DNA from 4 places in the Rouxiella sp. WC2420 genome. Region 3 is predicted to be linked to each of the others. Evidence: predicted binding sites of a transcription regulator. Region 3 holds the regulator's gene; each other region holds the start of a gene.
The links. The regulator PurR, encoded in region 3, represses purine synthesis genes. The targets are predictions, from matches to a motif close to CANGCAAACGTTTGCNTG.
Positions count from the first base shown of each region.

Region 1: a site for PurR is predicted at 2,746-2,763, ahead of purT (formate-dependent phosphoribosylglycinamide formyltransferase). Genes of this name have one in related genera too.
Region 2: a site for PurR is predicted at 2,982-2,999, ahead of AB3G37_RS17390 (amino acid aminotransferase). Genes of this name have one in related genera too.
Region 4: a site for PurR is predicted at 2,092-2,109, ahead of purM (phosphoribosylformylglycinamidine cyclo-ligase). Genes of this name have one in related genera too.

Region 1 covers NZ_CP165628.1:3,518,574-3,524,021, reverse strand. Annotated here, with positions in the region: gene pabB (aminodeoxychorismate synthase component 1) at 1-1,010, opposite strand, end outside; gene AB3G37_RS16280 (YoaH family protein) at 1,150-1,329, shown strand; gene purT (formate-dependent phosphoribosylglycinamide formyltransferase) at 1,418-2,596, opposite strand; gene cspC (cold shock-like protein CspC) at 2,860-3,069, shown strand; gene dbpA (ATP-dependent RNA helicase DbpA) at 3,322-4,704, shown strand; gene AB3G37_RS16260 (S9 family peptidase) at 4,759-5,448, shown strand, end outside.
Region 2 covers NZ_CP165628.1:3,730,937-3,736,384, forward strand. Annotated here, with positions in the region: gene asnS (asparagine--tRNA ligase) at 1-1,392, shown strand, start outside; gene AB3G37_RS17385 (porin) at 1,693-2,775, shown strand; gene AB3G37_RS17390 (amino acid aminotransferase) at 3,064-4,254, shown strand; gene AB3G37_RS17395 (MBL fold metallo-hydrolase) at 4,416-5,063, opposite strand; gene AB3G37_RS17400 (YcbK family protein) at 5,221-5,448, opposite strand, start outside.
Region 3 covers NZ_CP165628.1:3,410,030-3,415,477, forward strand. Annotated here, with positions in the region: gene gloA (lactoylglutathione lyase) at 1-295, shown strand, start outside; gene rnt (ribonuclease T) at 421-1,083, shown strand; gene AB3G37_RS15740 (Grx4 family monothiol glutaredoxin) at 1,274-1,621, opposite strand; gene AB3G37_RS15745 (C40 family peptidase) at 2,039-2,950, shown strand; gene purR (HTH-type transcriptional repressor PurR) at 3,339-4,364, shown strand; gene punR (DNA-binding transcriptional activator PunR) at 4,410-5,312, opposite strand.
Region 4 covers NZ_CP165628.1:1,295,087-1,300,534, reverse strand. Annotated here, with positions in the region: gene uraA (uracil permease) at 1-1,109, opposite strand, end outside; gene upp (uracil phosphoribosyltransferase) at 1,295-1,921, opposite strand; gene purM (phosphoribosylformylglycinamidine cyclo-ligase) at 2,176-3,213, shown strand; gene purN (phosphoribosylglycinamide formyltransferase) at 3,798-4,436, shown strand; gene speG (spermidine N1-acetyltransferase) at 4,731-5,306, shown strand.

The sequences.
Region 1 (5,448 bases), 110 kb from region 3:
GGCTCGACCACAAACAGTTCGGGAACCTTGACGCTGCCGGGAATCGCCACGCGGCCAATGTCATTGCGCAACAGATCGACGATCATCAGGTTTTCTGAGCGATCCTTCGGTGAATTAGCCAGCCTGTCAGCCTGTAAGCGATCGGTTTTTGGATCGTCACTGCGCGGCAGCGTACCTTTGATCGGGCGGGTCTGGATCCTGTTTTCCTCGAGCCAGATAAAACGCTCGGGCGACAGGCTTAGCACAGCATTTTCGGGCAGTCGCAAGAAAGCCGAAAACGGCGCCCGATTGGCCTGATTGAGACGTAAAAAGGCTTTCCATTCGTCGCCACGGTAATTGGCCTCGAAACGCTGTGTCAGATTGATTTGGTAGCAGTCGCCGCTGTGCAAATATTCCTGCACCTGCTGGAATTTATCGCCGTATTCTTCGCGGGTCATGTTGGCGCGCCAGGCGGAATCCAGTTTGAATTCATGAGCCGTGGGGGCCTGCTGATATTGCGCCAGCCAGGCAAGTCGCGCCTCGATATCCTCGTAGCTAACCAGCGTCAGGCGTTGTAAATGGTGGTCGGCAATCAGTGCCCAGCTGTAAATTCCCATCGCCATATCAGGCAGGTTGATATCACGCTGTGCCTGAGTGGGTAAATGCTCGATGGTTCTGCCAAGGTCATAGCCCAACAGCCCAAGCGCACCGCCAAGAAATGGCAGGTCGTTGTTGACCTCAGGCTTGATGCGGCAATGTTCCAGTTCGTTTTGCAATAGGGTAAAAGGGTCAATTTCACTGACTTCAGGCTGACTCAGTTCCTTACGGCGGATTTCCGTGTGCTGACCGCGAGTGGTCAAAGTCACAATGGGGTCAGCCACCAGAATATCAAAGCGGTTGTGTGCATGATCGGCCGAACCGGAGTGCAGCAGCATTGCCCAAGGCTGGCAAGACAGCGGCGCAAAGCGGCTAAGCAGCGCATCGGGTTGATAAGCAAGGGTTTTAAAATCAATGGACTGGGCGGCTGGCATTTTATTTGAAAGTTCCTGACACGATGAAAACGCGGTTCCTGACTTGCCGATCCTAGCATAGATTTGATGCCGGTAGGTCATCGGCAAATTAAGGCGTATAATGCCCGGCTAAGCCCGAAACAATGACAGGAACACTCTTATGCTCACCGGTATGCCCTCACTTTCACATAAAGAGCAGCAAGAAGCCGCAGATCGCATCCATGAATTAATGCAGACTGGCATGAGCAGCGGTGAAGCTATCGCTACAGTTGCCGCTGAAATTCGTGAGACCCACAAAGGTGATCGCGTGACGGTTATCTTTGATGATGAAGACGACTAATAACTCGTTTTGAGGATTTTGGCCGTTGCGCGCAGGAGTGACTATGCGCAACGGCTAGCAGGATTTCGCTTCTAACTAACTGATAAAATTAACCTTTCACGACCACTGCAGCGGCCGCTTTAATCGCTGTTTCAACGGCCTGTTCAATGGTTTCACCAATCGATAGCGCCACGCCTAAACGACGTTTGCCGCTGATTTCCGGCTTACCAAATAAACGCACCTGATTAGACCCGATCAGCGCATGTTCAAGGCCGCTGAAGCTAACGTTGTTGCTGGTCAGTTCTGGCAGGATCACGGCAGAAGCGGATGGACCGAACTGGCGGATAGTGCCGATAGGCAGGCCCAGGAAAGCGCGGACGTGCAGTGCGAACTCGGAAAGATCCTGAGAAATCAGTGTCACCATGCCGGTATCGTGTGGACGTGGTGAAACTTCGCTAAACACCACTTCATCGCCACAAACAAACAGTTCAACGCCAAACAGGCCGTGACCACCCAGCGCCTTAACCACGCTTTCGGCAATATCTTTCGCACGTTGCAGCGCCAGATCCGTCATCTGCTGTGGCTGCCACGATTCTCGGTAGTCGCCGTCTTCCTGACGATGGCCGATCGGCGCACAGAAATGAATGCCGTCAACCGCGCTGATAGTTAGCAGGGTTATCTCAAAATCAAATTTAACTAAACCTTCCACGATCACTCGGCCACCGCCAGCACGGCCGCCCAGCTGGGCATAGTCCCATGCTGCCTGCAGCGTTTCTTCACTGCGGATCAGGCTCTGGCCTTTACCTGAAGAGCTCATTACCGGCTTGATAATGCACGGATAACCGATTTCCTGCACAGCCTGCTTGAAGCTGGCTTCATCGTCGGCAAAACGGTAGGTAGAGGTTGGCAGTTTCAGCGTTTCGGCTGCCAGACGACGGATACCTTCACGGTTCATGGTCAGGCGAGTCGCTTCTGCACAAGGCACTACGTTATGGCCCTGTTTTTCCAGCTCGACCAACATGCTGGTGGCGATCGCTTCGATTTCTGGCACGATATAGTCAGGACGCTCGCTTTCGATCAGCCGCTTCAGCGCTTCACCATCCAGCATGTTGATAACGAAGCTGCGGTGGGCAACCTGCATCGCAGGCGCGTCAGCATAGCGATCGACCGCGATCACTTCCAGGCCAAGACGTTGGCATTCGATCGCCACTTCTTTGCCCAACTCGCCAGAGCCCAATAACATGACGCGGGTGGCGTCGGTGCGCAGTGCAGTTCCGATGGTTAACATAGCGGGATACCTAACTCTTTGTCAGTGATATTAAAATTAATAATTCTGTTATTAATCAAAGATTTTATTGATTAATAGTGCTTGGCTTTAAAACCTTTTTCCGACGGGTCCGGAATTGTTTCGGCGCATTATATAGCAAAATATCCTGCTACGAAAACGATTGCGCGCACTGGCGTCGATTTGCGTGATCGCCATGAATATGCGTTAATAGTCAGGCATTCGCGATCGAGGCGGGTGCTTTTTCAAAAGTAAAGGATAGTAAAATGAGCAAGTTAACTGGTCAGGTAAAATGGTTTAACGAGAGCAAAGGCTTCGGTTTCATCACTCCTGCGGATGGTTCAAAAGACGTTTTCGTACATTTTTCTGCAATCAACAGCGATGGTTTCAAAACTCTGGCTGAAGGTCAGAACGTAGAATTCACCATTCAAGACAGCCCGCGCGGCCCGTCTGCTGCCAACGTCATCGCTCTGTAATCAGTTTGCTGGCTTGTTTAAGCCAGACCGCCAGTTTTTTACCGGCTACTGAAGATGCAAGATCACGTTTCTCTAAAACCCGCCTCTGCTGCGGGTTTTTTTGTGCCGGCCTGATTTGCCGCAAAAAGTGTGCTGCATAAAGTAGAGCGCTAAGGCGCGATTATCCCTTCTCTGTTATTATCTAACCCATTACATGGTGCCGATTATCCTGCGCCGCTTCGTTTTATTCGCCTTACATAAAGAGTTATCGCCTTGAGCACGCATTCTTTCTCCACACTGACTTTGCCATCCGAACAGCTTTCCAACCTCGAAGAGTTGGGTTACGCCCAAATGACGCCAATCCAGGAAGCCTCGCTCCCTGCCATTCTGCTCGGGCAGGATGTGCGCGCCAAGGCGAAAACGGGCAGTGGTAAAACCGCCGCCTTTGGCATTGGCCTGCTGGATAAAATCACCGTTAGCGATTTTTTCTGCCAGTCTCTGGTGCTGTGCCCAACGCGTGAACTGGCGGATCAGGTCAGCAAAGAGCTGCGTCGTCTGGCTCGTTTTACCCAGAACATTAAAATTCTGACTCTGTGTGGTGGTCAGCCGATCGCGCCACAGCTTGATTCGCTGGTTCATCAGCCGCATATCGTTGTGGGTACTCCAGGCCGTATTCAGGAACACTTGCGCAAAGGCACGCTGAAGCTGGATCAGCTGAAAGTGCTGGTGCTTGATGAAGCCGATCGCATGCTGGATATGGGATTTAGCGAAGATATTGAAGACGTGGTGAGCTATACGCCGCCATCGCGCCAAACACTGCTATTTTCCGCAACTTATCCGGCGGGCATCGAGCGCATCAGCGACAAGTTTCAGCGTCAGCCTCTCAATGTTGAAATTGAAGGCGACGAAGACGTTGCCGATATCGAGCAGGTATTCATCGAAGCCGATCGCCACAGCCGTTTGTCGCTGCTGGCCGCAGTGCTGTATCAGCATCAGCCAACGTCATGCGTGGTGTTCTGCAATACCAAGCGCGATTGTCAGGAAGTGGCCGACACACTGGCCAGCAAAGGCATCAGCGTATTGGCGCTGAACGGTGATCTGGAACAGCGCGATCGCGACCGCGTTCTGGTGCGTTTCTCCAACGGCAGCTGCCGCGTGCTGGTTGCAACCGACGTCGCCGCCCGCGGTTTGGACATCAAACAGCTAGGTCTGGTCATTAACTACGAGCTGTCTTTTGATCCAGAAGTGCACGTGCATCGCGTGGGCCGAACCGGGCGTGCCGGAACCAGCGGTCTTGCTATAAGCCTGGTTGCGCCGCAGGAAATGGGGCGAGTCAACGCGCTCGAAGACTACACTCATAAGCGTTTTAAATGGCAGCCAGCCGCTCAGGCTCTTGCAGCGCCAGCGACCACTCTGGAACCTGAAATGCTGACCCTGTGCATTGACGGTGGCCGTAAAGCCAAGATCCGTCCTGGCGATATTCTCGGTGCATTAACCGGTGATGCTGGCCTGACCGCCGCTGAAGTTGGCAAAATTGATATGTTCCCGATCCACGCCTACGTCGCGATTCGCAAAAACAGCGCCAAGAAAGCCCTGCAGCGTTTGCAGGAAGGCAAGATCAAAGGCAAAAACTGCAAAGCCGTTTTGCTTCGCTAACCTGTAAAGTATTCGATCGCGAACTGAAATAATCGAGAGGAGCAACACCCAACAATGATGACACCTCCAAAGGCTGAAAAACGTCCGTTTCCGATGACTGTGCACGGCGACACTCGCGTAGATGATTATTATTGGCTGCGCGATGACGAGCGCAGCAATGAAGACGTATTAAATTATCTTCAAGCTGAAAACGCGTGGACCGAGCAGGCGATGCAACCGCATCAGGCGTTGCGTGAAAAACTGTATCAGGAAATGGTTGACCGTATTGCGCAGCAGGACCACTCCGTTCCTTATGTGAAACACGGTTATCGGTATCAGACTCGTTATGAGCCGGGCAACGAATATGCAATTTACTTCCGCCAGCCGGAAGGCGAAACCGAGCATTGGCAAACGCTGATTGATGGCAACGAACGTGCCGCCGATCGTGAGTTTTATACCCTCGGCGGCCTCGATGTCAGCCCTGACAATGCTCAATTGCTGGTAGCGGAAGATTTTCTGTCACGACGCCAGTATGATATTCGCGTTAAAAACCTGAAAGATGACAGCTGGTCTGAGGAAGTTCTGAGTAATACCTCAGGAAGTGCCGAATGGGCCAACGATTCTAAAACCATCTTCTATGTGCGCAAGCATAAAACCACGCTGTTGCCTTATCAGGTTTATCGCCATGAAGTCGGCACTGATCCGGCCAATGACGTGCTGATCTACGAAGAAAAAGACGACACATTTTATGTCGGGCTGGATAAA
Region 2 (5,448 bases), 320 kb from region 3:
GCGCCTGTAGTCGACGTACTGCAAGGCCGTGCTGCGGTTGACAGTGAAGTCACCGTACGCGGTTGGGTACGTACCCGGAGAGATTCAAAAGCTGGCATCTCCTTCCTCGCCGTATATGACGGCTCCTGCTTTAATCCGTTACAGGCCGTCGTAAATAATTCTTTGCCTAATTATCAGGATGAAGTATTGCGCCTGACTACTGGCTGTTCTGTAGAAGTGACTGGAACCGTTGTGGCATCGCCTGGCGAAGGCCAGAGTTTTGAGCTGCAGGCAACGGCTATCAAGGTGGTCGGCTGGGTTGACGATCCTGACACCTATCCGATGGCGGCCAAACGCCACAGCATCGAATATCTGCGCGAAGTTGCTCACCTGCGCCCACGTACCAACCTGATTGGTGCCGTGGCGCGCGTTCGTAACACCCTGTCGCAGGCAATTCACCGTTTCTATCATGAAAACGGCTACTTCTGGGTATCGACCCCACTGATCACCGCTTCTGATACAGAAGGCGCCGGTGAGATGTTCCGTGTTTCAACGTTAGATCTGCAAAACCTGCCGCGTACCGACAAGGGCGAGATCGACTTCAACGAGGATTTCTTCGGCAAAGAAGCGTTCCTGACCGTATCGGGCCAGCTGAATGGCGAATCTTACGCCTGTGCGCTGTCGAAGATTTACACCTTCGGCCCGACCTTCCGCGCTGAAAACTCCAACACCAGCCGCCATCTGGCCGAGTTCTGGATGGTGGAGCCGGAAGTTGCCTTTGCAACTCTGGATGACATCGCTGCACTGGCCGAAAACATGCTGAAGTATGTTTTCCAGGCAGTTTTGGACGAAAGAGCCGACGATCTGGCCTTCTTCGCCGAACGCGTAGACAAAGATGCTATTTCACGCCTTGAACGATTTGTAACTTCCGATTTCGCACAGGTCGACTATACCGACGCTGTAAAAATTCTGATCGATTCAGGTAAAAAATTCGAAAATGACGTCTCATGGGGCGTAGATCTCTCTTCAGAGCACGAACGTTACCTTGCAGAGCAACATTTCAAAGCGCCGGTAGTGGTTAAAAATTACCCTAAAGATATCAAAGCGTTTTACATGCGTATGAACGAAGACGGCAAAACCGTCGCCGCGATGGACGTATTGGCACCGGGAATTGGCGAGATAATCGGCGGTTCTCAGCGTGAAGAACGCCTGGATGTTCTGGATGCTCGTTTGGAAGAGATGGGGCTTAATAAAGAAGATTACTGGTGGTATCGCGATCTGCGTCGCTACGGCACCGTGCCACATTCAGGCTTTGGCCTCGGTTTCGAGCGACTGGTTGCTTACGTTACTGGTGTACAAAACGTGCGCGATGTCATTCCTTTCCCACGTACTCCACGCAGTGCAACCTTCTAATTAATTAAAAGTTATTAATTAAACAAGTTTTGATACAAATTTAAGGCCAGCAATGCTGGCCTTAGCTATTTTTAAACCAAGATCCCTGTCACAAAGTTCCGTAAATTTAATATTTTGTAACACAAATTTTCTTACTGAAACATATTTAGGTGTTTAGTAGCATTTTCGATGTAGATTAAGCGCACCCTCAATGGAACACTGCGTTCAGATACAGGAGACACCAAACTTTCAACAATAGTTCCGTAACATATTGTAGGCAGTGGCAAGGTGTCCAAATAACTCCAATGAGGGTAATAATAAATGATGAAGCGCAACATTCTTGCAGTGGTAATTCCAGCCTTGTTAGCTGCTGGCGCAGCTAATGCAGCCGAAATCTATAATAAAGACGGCAATAAGCTGGATCTGTACGGTAAAGTCGACGGATTGCATTATTTCTCTAACGATGACGGCAGCGATGGCGATCAGTCATACGTGCGTTTCGGCTTCAAAGGCGAAACCAAAATCAATGACAACATCACCGGTTACGGCCAGTGGGAATACAACATTCAGGCTAATAATTCGGAAGGTTCTGACGCGCAAAGCGGCAACAAAACCCGTCTGGGCTTCGCTGGTCTGAAATTTAATGAATACGGTTCTTTCGACTACGGTCGTAACTACGGTCTGATGTACGACACTATCGGCTGGACCGATATGATGCCTGAATACGGCGGCGACTCTGGTTACTCGGACGGTTACTTGTCTGGTCGTTCTACCGGCGTAGCAACTTACCGTAACAACAACTTCTTTGGTCTGGTAGACGGTTGGGACTTCGCCGTTCAGTACCAGGGCAAAAACGACCGTGACAACGGCGACATTCTGCGTGGAAACGGTGACGGCTATGCGCTGTCAACCTCTTACACCTCTTCAATCGGCCTGGGCATCGTAGGTTCTTGGTCTGAGTCCAACCGTACCGATGGCCAGAAAGACTTGGTTTACGGCAACGGTAAAAACAAAGCTAAAAGCTGGGGTACTGCAGTTAAGTATGATGCCAACAACATCTACATCGCTGCTCTCTACACCGAAACTCGCGATGCAGCCCGCATTGATGTGAGCGACGATCTGCAAGGCTTCGCCAACAAAGCGATCACCACAGAAGTTATCGCTCAGTACCAGTTCGACTTTGGCCTGCGCCCTTCTATCGCCTATGTTCAGTCTAAAGGCAAAGATATCGAAGGTATCGGCTCAGCTAACCTGTACAAATACTACGACGTTGGCGCGACTTACTACTTCAACAAAAACATGTCTACCTATGTTGACTACAAAATCAACCAGTTGAAGAAAGACAACCCACTGGGTCTGGCGAATGACGACATCGTTGCTGTTGGTCTGGTTTACCAGTTCTAATCTAGCTTAAGTCGTATTCAACGATACAAATCAAGCAGGGCTTTGGCCCTGCTTTTTTATTGTCTAAAGCTATTAAATACCTTTCTTGGTTAAAACCTTTACCGGATTGTGCGATTCCTTAGCAGACTTATTTTTATCATGAAAATTAAAACCCGTTATCAGTAAAATTAATGCTGACAGACCGCTCACAACTCTGCTTTCTTTTTGCCGCAAACGGTTGGCAAAGACCTATTCAGACGGTAACCTGAACACCTATTTCTGTTAATAACAGGCCATGGAAGTCACCCAATGTTTGAAAAAATCACTGCCGCACCCGCTGATCCTATCCTGGGTCTTACCGATCTTTTCCGCGCTGACGCTCGTCAGGACAAAATTAACCTGGGGATTGGTGTATATAAAGACGAAACAGGTAAGACACCGGTTCTCGCCAGTGTAAAAAAAGCCGAACAATTCTTGCTGGAGAATGAAACCACTAAAACTTATCTGAGCATCGATGGTTTGCCGGACTTCGCCCACTGCACGCAAGAACTGCTGTTTGGTGCCGATAGCGCCCTGATTCGCGACAAGCGTGCGCGTACTGCTCAGACTCCTGGCGGCACTGGAGCACTGCGTATCGCCGCTGATTTCGTTGCCACCCAGACCGACGCCAAACGCGTTTGGATAAGCAATCCAAGCTGGCCAAACCACGTTGGCGTATTTTCTTCCGCTGGCCTGGAAGTTGCAGAATACAATTATTATGACGCCGAAAAGCACGCTTTAGATTTTGACGGCATGTTGAAAAGCCTGAGCGAAGCCAAAGCGGGCGATATCGTGTTGTTCCACGGCTGCTGCCATAACCCGACCGGTATCGACCCTACCGTGGCGCAATGGCAACAACTGGCAGAACTTTCCGTAGCTAACGGTTGGCTGCCGCTGTTCGACTTCGCCTATCAGGGCTTCGCAAAGGGGCTAGAGGAAGACGCACAAGGTCTGCGAATCTTTGCTGCCAAACATCATGAACTGCTGGTTGCCAGCTCGTTCTCGAAAAACTTTGGCCTGTATAACGAGCGCGTAGGTGCTTTCACTCTGGTAACTGCCGACGCTGAAACTGCCGATCGCGCTTTCAGTCAGGTGAAATCGGTAATTCGCACCAACTACTCCAACCCACCGGCGCATGGTGCTGCGGTAGTCGCTACTATTCTTGGCAACCCCGCGCTGCGTGCGCAGTGGGAACAAGAGTTAAGCGATATGCGCCAGCGTATTCACCGCATGCGCGAGCTGTTTGTCACTACTTTGCAGCAGAAAGGCGCCAGCCAGGATTTCAGCTTTATCATTGAACAGAACGGTATGTTCTCGTTCAGCGGACTGAGCAAAGATCAGGTTCTGCGCCTGCGTTCAGAATTTGGTGTTTACGCGGTGAATTCTGGTCGTATCAATGTTGCCGGCATCACGCTGGACAACATGGCGCTACTGTGTGAAGCCATTGCCGCCGTTTTATAAGCTATTGATATAGCAGCAATAAAAAGCCAGCCGGTTAATCGCCCGCTGGCTTTTTTAGTCACAAATTTCTGCAAAGTCATTAGTGCAGCAGGCTTGAGAATGAGCTTACACAGTTAAGCGGTTTGCGCGCGCAAGTGCAGTTCAATTGTTAAGGGTAATCTTTACCAGACTGGCTGCTCATCCTGCAGGAACGGATTCGTCTTTCTTTCATAGCCTAGATTGGACATTGGGCCGTGTCCCGGCAGAAACACAATGTCATCGCCCAGAGGCAGCAGTTTGGTTTTGATCGAGTTAATTAAATCTTCATGACTGCCGCGTGGAAAATCGCTGCGCCCCACTCCGCCCCTGAAAATCACATCCCCTGAGACAGCGAATCTAGCAGCATCGTTGATAAACACGATATGACCCGGAGTATGCCCAGGACATTCAAGAACAGACAGAGTTTCTTCGCCGACCTTGACCACGTCGCCCTCGGCAAGCCACTGATTTGGCGTGAAAGCTGCGCAATCCTCCAGCCCAAACATCCTTGCCTGCTGTGGCAGAGACTCCAGCAAGAAGGCATCTTCTTTATGCGGGCCAATAATTGGCACCTGATAATGCGCGGCAATCTCAGCGGCGGCCCCTACGTGATCAAGGTGCCCATGGGTCAGCAAAACCTGGGTCACAGTCACACCCAACGAGCTGACTTCTTTGATGATTTTTTCGGCGTCACCGCCGGGATCAACTACTGCGGCCTGCTGAGTTTGGGGACAATAGATAACTGAACAGTTCTGGCTGAATGCCGTGACCGGGATGATATGATATTTCATTGGCTCTCCACGCATAACCCTCGCCCCTAAACTACAGCATTGCCTCAGTTCTCGATGCGAATTAATGGCCTAAACCACTTCATTAGGATGAAAACTTATTTTCTGACAATAGTTTCAAGGACGAAGACTATGATTTTTTCCTGATTTTTGCACAAGATCAGGACCAGGTTCGGTTTGGTCCGGTATCAATGTGCACAAAGTCACTTCGTGGATAATATCCTACACCACCCATCCGCATTTTTAACGCCGCTTTGCGGATATTTGCCAAATCAACGCCCTGAATATGGAAATCCATGGCCTTTCCCAGCGTGTGGTAACTGTGTTTTGCAACGCCGCTGCCTGGCTTGCGCAACATATTGTTGGTCGCTAAGGTCCGATAGCCGGA
Region 3 (5,448 bases):
ATACGATCTGGCTTTCGTTGGCTATGAAGATGAAAGCAAAGGCGCTGTCATTGAACTGACCTATAACTACGGCGTTGACAGTTATGACCACGGCACCGCTTTTGGTCATCTGGCGCTGGGCGTCGATAACGTGGCACAAACTTGCGAAGACATCCGCAAAGCCGGTGGTAGCGTAGTGCGCGAAGCTGGCCCGGTTAAAGGCGGCACGACTATTATTGCCTTCGTTGAAGATCCAGATGGTTATAAAATCGAGTTAATCGAATCAAAACACGCTGGTCAGGGCCTGGGTAATTAATCCCGCCGGAGACAGCTATCAAGGGCGCGAAGGTTGCGCCCTTTTTTCATTTCATACTCCTTTCCTGCATCTGGCCTGAAAATTTGCCATAATGCGCGCTGAATTCGTTTAAAGATAAGATACCAATGGCTGACAAAAGTGACATTAACGCCCTGAAAGGTCGTTTCCGTGGGTTTTACCCCGTGGTAATAGATGTAGAAACCGCCGGATTTAATGCCCAGACCGACGCCCTGCTTGAAATCGCAGCCGTGACATTGAAAATGGATGAAGATGGTTGGCTGCAAAACGATGAAACGCTGCATTTTCACGTCGAACCGTTTGAGGGATCGATACTTCATCCGGAAGCGCTGGCGTTCAACGGTATTGATCCGACCAACCCCCTGCGCGGCGCTGTCAGCGAATATGACGCGCTACATGCCATTTTTAAGGCGATTCGCAAGGGGATGAAAGAACAGGATTGCAACCGAGCCATTATCGTTGCGCACAATGCTAATTTCGATCACAGTTTTATGATGGCGGCGGCAGAGCGTGCAGGCCTCAAGCGTAACCCGTTCCATCCGTTCGCCACGTTCGATACTGCCGCGCTGAGCGGGCTGGTGCTTGGTCAAACGGTGTTGGCGAAAGCGTGTATCAGCGCCGGGATGACCTTTGACAGCTCACAGGCGCACTCGGCACTGTATGATACCGAGCAAACGGCACATCTGTTTTGTGAATTGGTGAATCGTTGGAAACGTCTGGGCGGCTGGCCTTTGCCTATTGCCGAAGATGAGAACGAAGAGTCAAAATAAGCATTACTGCCGTTTTAGGAGGCAACTGACATAAAAAAAGAGCGGCTAACTGAGCCGCTCTTTCTATTTATCTTTATACGCCGATTAAAACTAAACTACACGCCGATGTAAACTACACGCCGATGTAAACTACTTTAGCCCGGAGAGAATCTACGCAGGGTAGAACTAGCCTCGACGTATAATCAAGCCATTACTCAGGCTGTTCTTCCTGAGACTTATATTTTTCAGCCGTTTCTTTGATCAGCTGCTGCAATTCGCCACGCTGATACATTTCAATCACGATATCACAACCGCCGACCAGCTCACCGTCAACCCACAGCTGTGGGAAAGTAGGCCAGTTGGCAAATTTTGGCATCTCGGCACGGATATCCGGATTTAGCAGAATATCAACATATGCGAAACGCTCACCACAGGCAGAAAGTGCCTGCACGGCCTGAGCAGAGAAACCGCAGCTTGGCAGTTTTGGAGAGCCCTTCATATAAAGAAGAATTGGGTTCTCGGAAACTTGCTGTTGGATCTTTTCAATAGTAGTGGTCATTTTATTGCTTCCTCAAGCCAGTAATTGGCTGTCACGGTCATTACTTATTTAATAAAAACACCAATTTTTATAGGGTTTTTATGTCTTAAACGGATGCATCGCTCTAATGTCAGTGATAGTATCCCTGATTGTTAAAACAGTGCAAAAATAAAGATGCATATAGAATAACATTTTTGTTCTGTGACTTTAACCCACTCGATCATTTAAGGATCTTTTGAATGATGTGAGTTTAACCCTATGAATATTGGTTAATTTTACAGCGCCATAGCTTAAAAAACGCGCTGAAAAAAAGTTATTAACTTTTACTCACAATATGAATTAGAATCGAAGCAATTCGTGCTGTTTTGTCTCCCGCTTTTGGGGAATACTGGGACATCTTTAGATGTTTAACTTCGGCCTAATATTGGTAGCGACGCCATGCGTTTAATGTTTACGCTTTTTGTGCTGCTGTTTACCCAGCTTTTTTTGAATTTGGCGCATGCTTCGCCAACGAATCGTGTTTCTGCTCAACAGGCAGAAAAGCACGTTAGTCAGGCAAAACCTGATGAGCGACGAAAGCGAAAAGTTGTAGCCAGAAGCAATAAAAAGTCAAAAATTGTTCCGGTCAAAGAACAATCAAAAGCCAAAGAACATAGCAAGACCAAAGAACCTGTTCATGCCAAAGCCGCGGTTGAGCACAAGCACCCTACCAGCACTAAGTTGGTGCGACGAAAGAACGAAAAACCGGTAGCAGCCCGACTTGCAAGTCACAAAACTGAAAAGCCGAAAAAAGAAATAACATCAATTACCCGTTCTCTTGCCACCACATCTAATGTGGTTTGTGCGAAAGACGGAAAAAAAGCTTACGGGCGACATCGTAAGCACCAGGCAAAAGCCGATACTTGCGCCCCCCTTACACTAAGCGCGGCACACAAGAAAAAGTATCTACATGCCAAAGAAACCGCGATGAACAAGCTGATGCACCAAGTTGGCAAACCTTATCGCTGGGGTGGAACCTCACCGAGTACCGGTTTCGACTGTAGTGGCCTGGTTTATTATGCCTACAAAGATTTGATGCGCATTAAAATGCCTCGCACCGCCAATGAAATGTACCATTTGCGCGACGCGGCCCCGATACAACGTGGTGAGCTTGAGTCAGGCGATCTGGTGTTCTTCAGAATTACCAAACGCGGCGCAGCAGATCACGTAGGTGTTTATCTCGGAAACGGTAAGTTTATTCAGTCACCGCGTACCGGAGAAGACATCAAAATCAGTTATCTGGCAGATAACTACTGGCAAGATCACTATGTAGGTGCACGCCGCGTAATGACGCCAAAAACGATTCGTTAAATAATGATTTCTCGCTTAACACCTGTGAATAGCATTTAACGAATGGTTTAAATTTAACGCCGTCGGCGGAATAGATAAAATAGTCAAGGGCGATTTCTGCGATAAGAAATCGCCCTTTTTGTTTCCTCATTCCCTCATTTAAGCCATTCAATGCGCTGAGTTAAGGCGAAAACACAAATTTGGCTTCCCCTTTTTTAAGATATAAGAGAAAATTAGCGGTTACCACGCTGTGTGCCCGGCCGTAGTTGACCGACGCTTCTTTCAGGCCCTCCTGGAACCATCCAACGATTTGACTGCATAAAATGATTTACGCAGTTGAATGCACGCAGGCAAACGATTAACAAAAAACTAACGTGCTGGAAAGGGTTAGTTCAGGAGTGATTTTTACATGGCCACGATCAAAGATGTCGCTAAGCGCGCAGGTGTTTCGACTACAACCGTGTCGCACGTCATCAATAAAACCCGTTTCGTCGCCGAAGAAACCAAAGCTGCAGTCCGCGCAGCCATTAAAGATTTGCACTATTCCCCGAGTGCCGTAGCGCGCAGTCTGAAGGTTAATAATACAAAAACCATTGGACTGCTGGCGACCTCAAGCGAAGCGCCCTACTTTGCAGAAGTTATTGAGGCTGTAGAGAACAGCTGCTTCGCCAAAGGCTATACGCTTATCTTATGTAATTCGCACAATGATCTGGAAAAACAGAAAGCCTATCTACAGATGCTGGCGCAAAAGCGCGTCGATGGCCTGCTGGTAATGTGTGCTGAATACCCGGATGAACTGCTGGCAATGTTAGAAGAGTACCGCTCGATCCCGATGGTCGTTATGGACTGGGGCGAAGCACAGAATGACTTCACTGACTCAATTATCGATAACGCCTTTGCGGGGGGGTATCTTGCTGGCCGCTATCTTATCGAACGCGGTCATCGTGACATTGGCGCGATCCCGGGACAACTGAACCGCAACACCGGCGGCGGTCGTTATCGTGGTTTCTTGAAAGCATTGAGCGAAGCGAATATTCCAGTTCGCGATGAATGGGTCGTGCAGGGTGATTTTGAACCAGAATCTGGCTATCAGGCAATGCAACAGATTCTCAATCAGAAACAGCGACCTACTGCCGTATTCTGCGGCGGTGACGTAATGGCGATGGGCGCAATCTGCGCTGCCGATGAAATGGGCCTGCGCGTTCCGCAAGATATCTCGGTGATGGGTTACGATAACCTGCGAAACGCGCGTTATTTCTCTCCGGCACTGACTACGGTTCATCAGCCGAAAGAGCGTCTGGGCGAAATGGCCTTTACTATGCTGCTCGACCGCATTATCAGCAAACGCGAAGTTCAGCAGACTATCGAAGTCAAACCGAAACTGGTTGAAAGGCGCTCGGTTGCCGATGGTCCATTCCGCGACTATCGCCGTTAATTTCTGCCCTGCAATTAAAACACGTCTGCTCTTACAGGCGTGTTTTTACCTCAACCACTCCTGATTCAACGTTTCACTGTCACCTAAATAATTGAGCAGCCAGTCCAGCGCAGGCGAGTGATTTTTCTGGTCCCAAGTCAGGCAGCAAGGGCTCTCGGGGAAACTGTTAGCCAATTTCAACACCGCCAGCTTGTTCTCGGTGATTTCCCTTTCTACCATGTGCACTGGCAGCATGCCGACACACAGCCCCTCGCATAAGCAGTCAATCGCACAGGTCCAGTCAGGCACCACTAGCCGCCGCTGATTGTCCAGTGTCCAGGTATCGCGTTTAGGCAAGTTTCTTGAGGTATCTTCAATACATAGCGCAGGGTAAGGTCTTAATGCTTCGTCGTCCAGAGCCTGCTGCTGCTCGGCCAAAGGATGTTTTGCGCTGACCACACAGTGCCACGGCAGTGTCCCCATGTCGCGGAAACTGAAACGGCCGCCAACCGGCACTGCGCTAGTGGCTCCAATAGCGACGTCCGCACGATCGTCTGCCAGCGCGTCCCAAACCCCGTTAAATACTTCGCCCTGAATCTGCAGTTCTGTATCGGGAAAAGCGCGATAGAAATCGACCACCAGCTGCCTGACTCGGCGCGGCTTGACGATACGGTCAACGGCAACCCGCAGCTGCCCGCTCCAGCCATTGGCCACCTGCTGGCATTGACGCCTGGTGGATAGCATTTTTTTGATAAGTATGCGAGCTTCATCAACAAAAAGCCGACCCGCAGGTGTCAACTCTACATCACGATGGCGTCTGTGAAACAGAGGCACGGCCAGCCATTCCTCCAACTGCCGCACTTGATAACTAATAGCCGATGGAACTCGGTTAAGCTCCTGCGCGGCGGCAGTAAAGCTGCCATTTCTGGCAACGGCGTCCACCACTTCCAGTGAATATTCAGACCACATGCCGCCCTCCTTTCTGCTTGCACATCACTTCACCCTTCTGCTTTCAAATTTTTTAATCGCATAGTGCAAATATTAACGTTTCACAACCACTAAGCCAAGCAGATACACTCCCGTGCTTCAAGTACCCTACGATACT
Region 4 (5,448 bases), 2.1 Mb from region 3:
GAAGTCAGGATCAGGTTCTTTGGTTTGTTGTAATCGACTTTTGATTCGATAAGCACACGGATCCCCGAAGCGCCAATCACGCCGTAAAGCAGCAGGGAAACGCCGCCCATTACCGGAACCGGTACAGCCTGAATGGCAGCTGCCAGTTTGCCGCAGCAAGAAAGCAGGATAGCCAAAATTGCCGCGCCGCCGATAACCCAGGTGCTGTAGACCTTGGTTATTGCCATGACGCCGATGTTTTCACCATAAGTCGTGTTTGGCGTGGATCCGAAAAAGCCAGACAGCACGGTAGACAAACCATTGGCCAGCATCGAGCGGTGCAGACCGGGGTCACGCAGCAGATCCTTTTTGACGATGTTGGCGGTAACCACTAAATGCCCGACGTGTTCGGCGATAACCACCAGGGCGGCTGGCAAAATGGTCAGAATTGCTACCCACTCGAAACGCGGGGTGTAAAAGGTCGGCAAGGCAAACCAGTGAGCCTTTTCTATCGCCGAGACGTCTACCACGCCCATAAAGTAGGACAGCGCGTAACCGACCAGCACGCCGATGAGGATCGGGATAATGGCCAGAAAACCGCGAAACAGCACAGAACCGAGCACGGTAACTGCCAGCGTCACCACGGAGATAGTTACCGTGGTGCTATCGGCCGAGGTGCCATCGGCAGGCAGTAATCCGGCCATGTTCGCCGCCACGCCCGCTAATTCAAGGCCGATAACCGCCACAATGGCACCCATCGCCGCAGGTGGGAACATCACGTTGATCCAGCCTATCCCGGCTTTTTTAACGATAAGCCCGACGATGCAGAACAACACGCCGCAGACGATAAATCCGCCCAGCGCCGCCTCGTAGCCCATTGGCAACAACAGCAATACCGGAGAAATAAACGCAAAGCTCGAACCGAGATAGGCCGGGATTTTGCCTTTACAGATATAAAGGTACAGCAAGGTGCCAATGCCGTTGAACAGCAACACCGTCGCCGGATTAATTTTAAAAAGAATAGGCACCAGCACGGTAGCGCCAAACATGGCAAAAAGGTGCTGTAAGCTCAGGGGAATTGTTTGCAACAGTGGCAGGCGTTCGCTTACCCCAATGACTCGTCGCGTCATAAATTTACCTTATAATCAAAAATTTACTCTAAATAGTTCGAGTTACAGGAAGGCGGCAAGCCTGTGAGGCCCAGAGAGCATAGATAACTATGTGACAGGGGCGAACGAGCGCGGCCAATGCATCTGCAACTTGAAGTATGACGAGTAAAAATCAAAAAAAAGCCGACTTCTCAGTCGGCTATTGCTTATTTAGTACCAAATATCTTATCGCCTGCATCACCCAGGCCCGGGATGATATATCCCTTGTCGTTCAACCCCTGATCGATAGAGGCAGTGTACAGCTCGACTTCCGGGTGCGCTTTTTCCAACGCAGCAATGCCCTCTGGCGCGGCAACCAGCACCAGAACTTTAATGCTCTGGCAGCCCGCTTTCTTCAACAGGTCGATAGTGGCGATCATTGAGCCGCCCGTTGCCAGCATCGGGTCAACCACCAACGCCATGCGCTCTTCTATATTAGAGGCGAGTTTCTGGAAGTATGGCACCGGTTGTAACGTTTCTTCATCACGGTAAACACCAACAACGCTGATGCGCGCACTTGGCACGTGCTCCAGCACGCCTTCCATCATGCCCAGACCGGCGCGCAGGATTGGCACCACGGTTATCTTCTTACCTTTAATCTGATCAACCTGAACCGGACCGTTCCAACCTTCGATGGTCACTTTTTCGGTTTCCAGATCTGCGGTTGCTTCATAGGTCAGTAAGCTACCTACCTCAGAAGCCAGTTCGCGAAAGCGTTTTGTGCTGATGTCATTTTCACGCATCAGTCCCAGCTTGTGTTTTACCAGCGGGTGTTTCACTTCAACGATCTTCATTTTCTCTCTCTCCTAAGGCTTGCTGACCAAAAAAATCGCGTGATTATAACGCCTTTTATTTTCAACGCCAGCGCCAATAGACTGATACGGATCAATGGATTTGCAGTTAGCGACCGGTTAAGCTTTTTTCAGGGTAATTTGAGTATAGATAGAGAAACATAACGAGACCTCTCGCAAACGTTTGCCTGCGCTGTTAGAATTAGCCCGCGCCATTTTCAACAACCACAAAACGCATACGTCGTGGGGATTCCGCAGTGACCGAAAAGACCTCTCTCAGCTATAAAGACGCAGGTGTGGACATCGATGCAGGTAACGCATTGGTAGACCGCATTAAAGGTGTAGTAAAACAGACTCGTCGTCCTGAAGTCATGGGCGGACTGGGTGGTTTTGGTGCCCTGTGCGCGCTGCCGCAAAAATATCGTGAACCCGTGCTGGTTTCGGGAACCGACGGCGTTGGCACCAAGCTGCGTCTGGCAATGGATTTAAAACGCCACGATACCATTGGTATCGATTTGGTCGCTATGTGTGTAAATGATCTGGTGGTACAGGGCGCAGAGCCGCTGTTCTTCCTGGATTACTACGCGACAGGCAAACTGGATGTGGATACCGCAGCCAGCGTCATCACCGGTATCGCCGAAGGCTGCCTGCAGTCTGGCTGTTCGCTGGTAGGTGGTGAAACTGCAGAAATGCCGGGCATGTACCACGGCGACGACTATGACGTTGCAGGTTTCTGCGTTGGCGTAGTTGAAAAATCAGAAATTATTGATGGCAGCAAAGTTCAGGACGGCGACGTTCTGGTTGCGCTGGCATCGAGCGGCCCGCACTCAAACGGCTACTCGCTGGTTCGCAAAATTCTGGAAGTCAGCAAGGCCGATCCTTTGACTACCGATCTGGCGGGCAAACCTCTGGCCGATCATCTGCTTGAGCCAACCAAAATCTACGTGAAATCAATCCTTAAACTGATTGAAAACGTTGAGGTTCATGCAATCTGTCACCTGACCGGCGGCGGCTTCTGGGAAAACATTCCTCGCGTTTTGCCAGACAATACCCAGGCAATCATCGACGAAGCAAGCTGGAAATGGCCTGACGTGTTCGGCTGGTTGCAGCAGAACGGCAACGTCAGCAGCCACGAAATGTACCGCACATTCAACTGCGGCGTGGGCATGCTGATCGCACTGCCGGCGGAGCTGGCTGATGAAGCTATCGCCCTGCTCAATGATAACGGCGAGAAAGCCTGGGTTATCGGTAGCATCAAAGCTTCCGACTCAGAAGAACGCGTTATCATTAAGTAATAGCTTTTTATCAAGTAATACAAAGGCTACAGCGTTTTATCTACATTATTGGCGCTGTAGCAAGGCGGCAAGTGAGTGAATCCCGATGAGCTGACACCGGTCAGTGATTCGGGTGAACAAGTGAAGCTAACGCCGCTACAGCGTCAAGAGCGAAGGTAACGCCGTTACAGCACCTTTACCGAGCTATTGGCACTGTAGCAAGGCGGCAAGTGAGTGAATCCCGATGAGCTGACACCGGTCAGTGATTCGGGTGAACAAGTGAAGCTAACGCCGCTACAGCGTCAAGAGCGAAGGTAACGCCGTTACAGCACCTTTACCGAGTTATTGGCGCTGTAGCAAGGCGGCAAGTGAGTGAATCCCGATGAGCTGACACCGGTCAGTGATTCGGGTGAGCAAGTGAAGCTAACGCCGCTACAGCGTCAAGAGCGAAGGTAACGCCGTTACAGCACCTTTACCGAGTTATTGGCGCTGTAGCAAGGCGGCAAGTGAGTGAATCCCGATGAGCTGACACCGGTCAGTGATTCGGGTGAGCAAGTGAAGCTAACGCCGCTACAGCGTCAAGAGCGAAGGTAAAAGAAGGTAAAATGAAAAGGATTGTAGTTTTAATCTCTGGTGCAGGAAGCAACCTTCAGGCGTTGATCGATTCCTGCGAGCAGGGAAGAGTCAACGCCAAACTCAGTGCCGTTTTCAGCAATAAAGCGTCGGCTTATGGTCTTGAACGCGCCCAGGCGGCTGGAATTCCCGCCCACGCGTTAGATCCGAAATCTTATGCCGATCGTGCGGCCTTTGATGCGGCACTTGCTGAAGAGATCGACGCCTATCAGCCCGATCTGTTGGTGCTTGCAGGCTATATGCGTATTCTTGGCTCCGAGTTTGTCGATCGTTACGCCGGCCGTATGCTAAACATCCACCCTTCCCTGTTGCCGAAATATCCTGGATTACACACCCACCAGAAAGCTATCGACAATCAGGATGCCGAACACGGTACCTCAGTGCACTTTGTCACTCGGGAACTTGACGGCGGACCGGTTATTTTGCAAGCAAAAGTCCCAGTATTTGAAGAAGATACTGCTGAAGATCTCAACGAGCGCGTGCAAACTCAGGAACACAATATTTATCCGCTGGTCATCAGTTGGTTCGTTGATGGTCGCCTGACTCTGCAAGACGGTCAACCGATGCTTGATGGGCAAGCGGTGCCTGCTCAGGGATACGCCGCGGAGTAATCGCTTTCTAATCTTTGAAAACTTTTAAAACTGGCTCAGGCCGGTTTTTTTATTGCCCACTTTTCGCCAATGTTGTTTCCGTTACCCTCCCCAAACACTGATTCAACGACGCCACGCTACAAAAAGATTAAAAAACGCGCTACAATCGTGAAATATTCAGTCAAATACGTTTTTATAGTTGTTTATGCTGCCAGACAGCACATTCTGCAAGTCAGTGACTCCTGCCGATACCAACAGTTTTTACTGAAATCAATAACACTACTCGTTAAGTTAAATAGAACATTAAGGAAATGTATGTTCAGCTCTAGCCGCATCAGACTCCGTCCATTGGAAAAAGACGACCTGGTGTTTGTACACCGCCTCGATAACAACGCCAATGTCATGCGCTACTGGTTCGAAGAACCTTATGAAGCCTATGTCGAGTTGGAAGATCTTTACGCCAAGCATATTCATGATCAAAGCGAACGTCGTTTTGTTACTGAATTCCAAAATACCCGCGTGGGGCTGGTCGAACTGGTTGAGATCAACCATATTCACCGCCGGGCTGAATTTCAGATCATTATCGATCCGAACCATCAGGGGCAAGGTTTCGCCAGTGAAGCCGCTCGTCTGGCAATGGATTACGCTTTTTCCGTACTCAATCTTTATAAGTTGTACCTGATTGTCGATAAAGAAAATGACAAGGCAATCCATATTTACAACAAATTAGGATTTGAAGTCGAAGCCGAATTAAAAGACGAGTTCTTTGTTAATGGCGAATATCGCAGCGTGATCCGTATGTGCATCTTCCAGCCTGAATTCCTCAGGCGTTATAAAACCAAAAGCGCTGAAAGCCCCGCCATTGAAGCTCTGGGGGCGGGGGTTTTATAGCTTTTTCTGATTTTTTAATTTTGAAGAACTTCTAAATTCATTGGTGCCAAAGACCAAGGAGATTGAAATGATGGACATTCCTGTCAATCTCTCGCAATAATGCAAGCAGATACTAGGCCCTCTCCCTAAAAGCTGCGCAGGC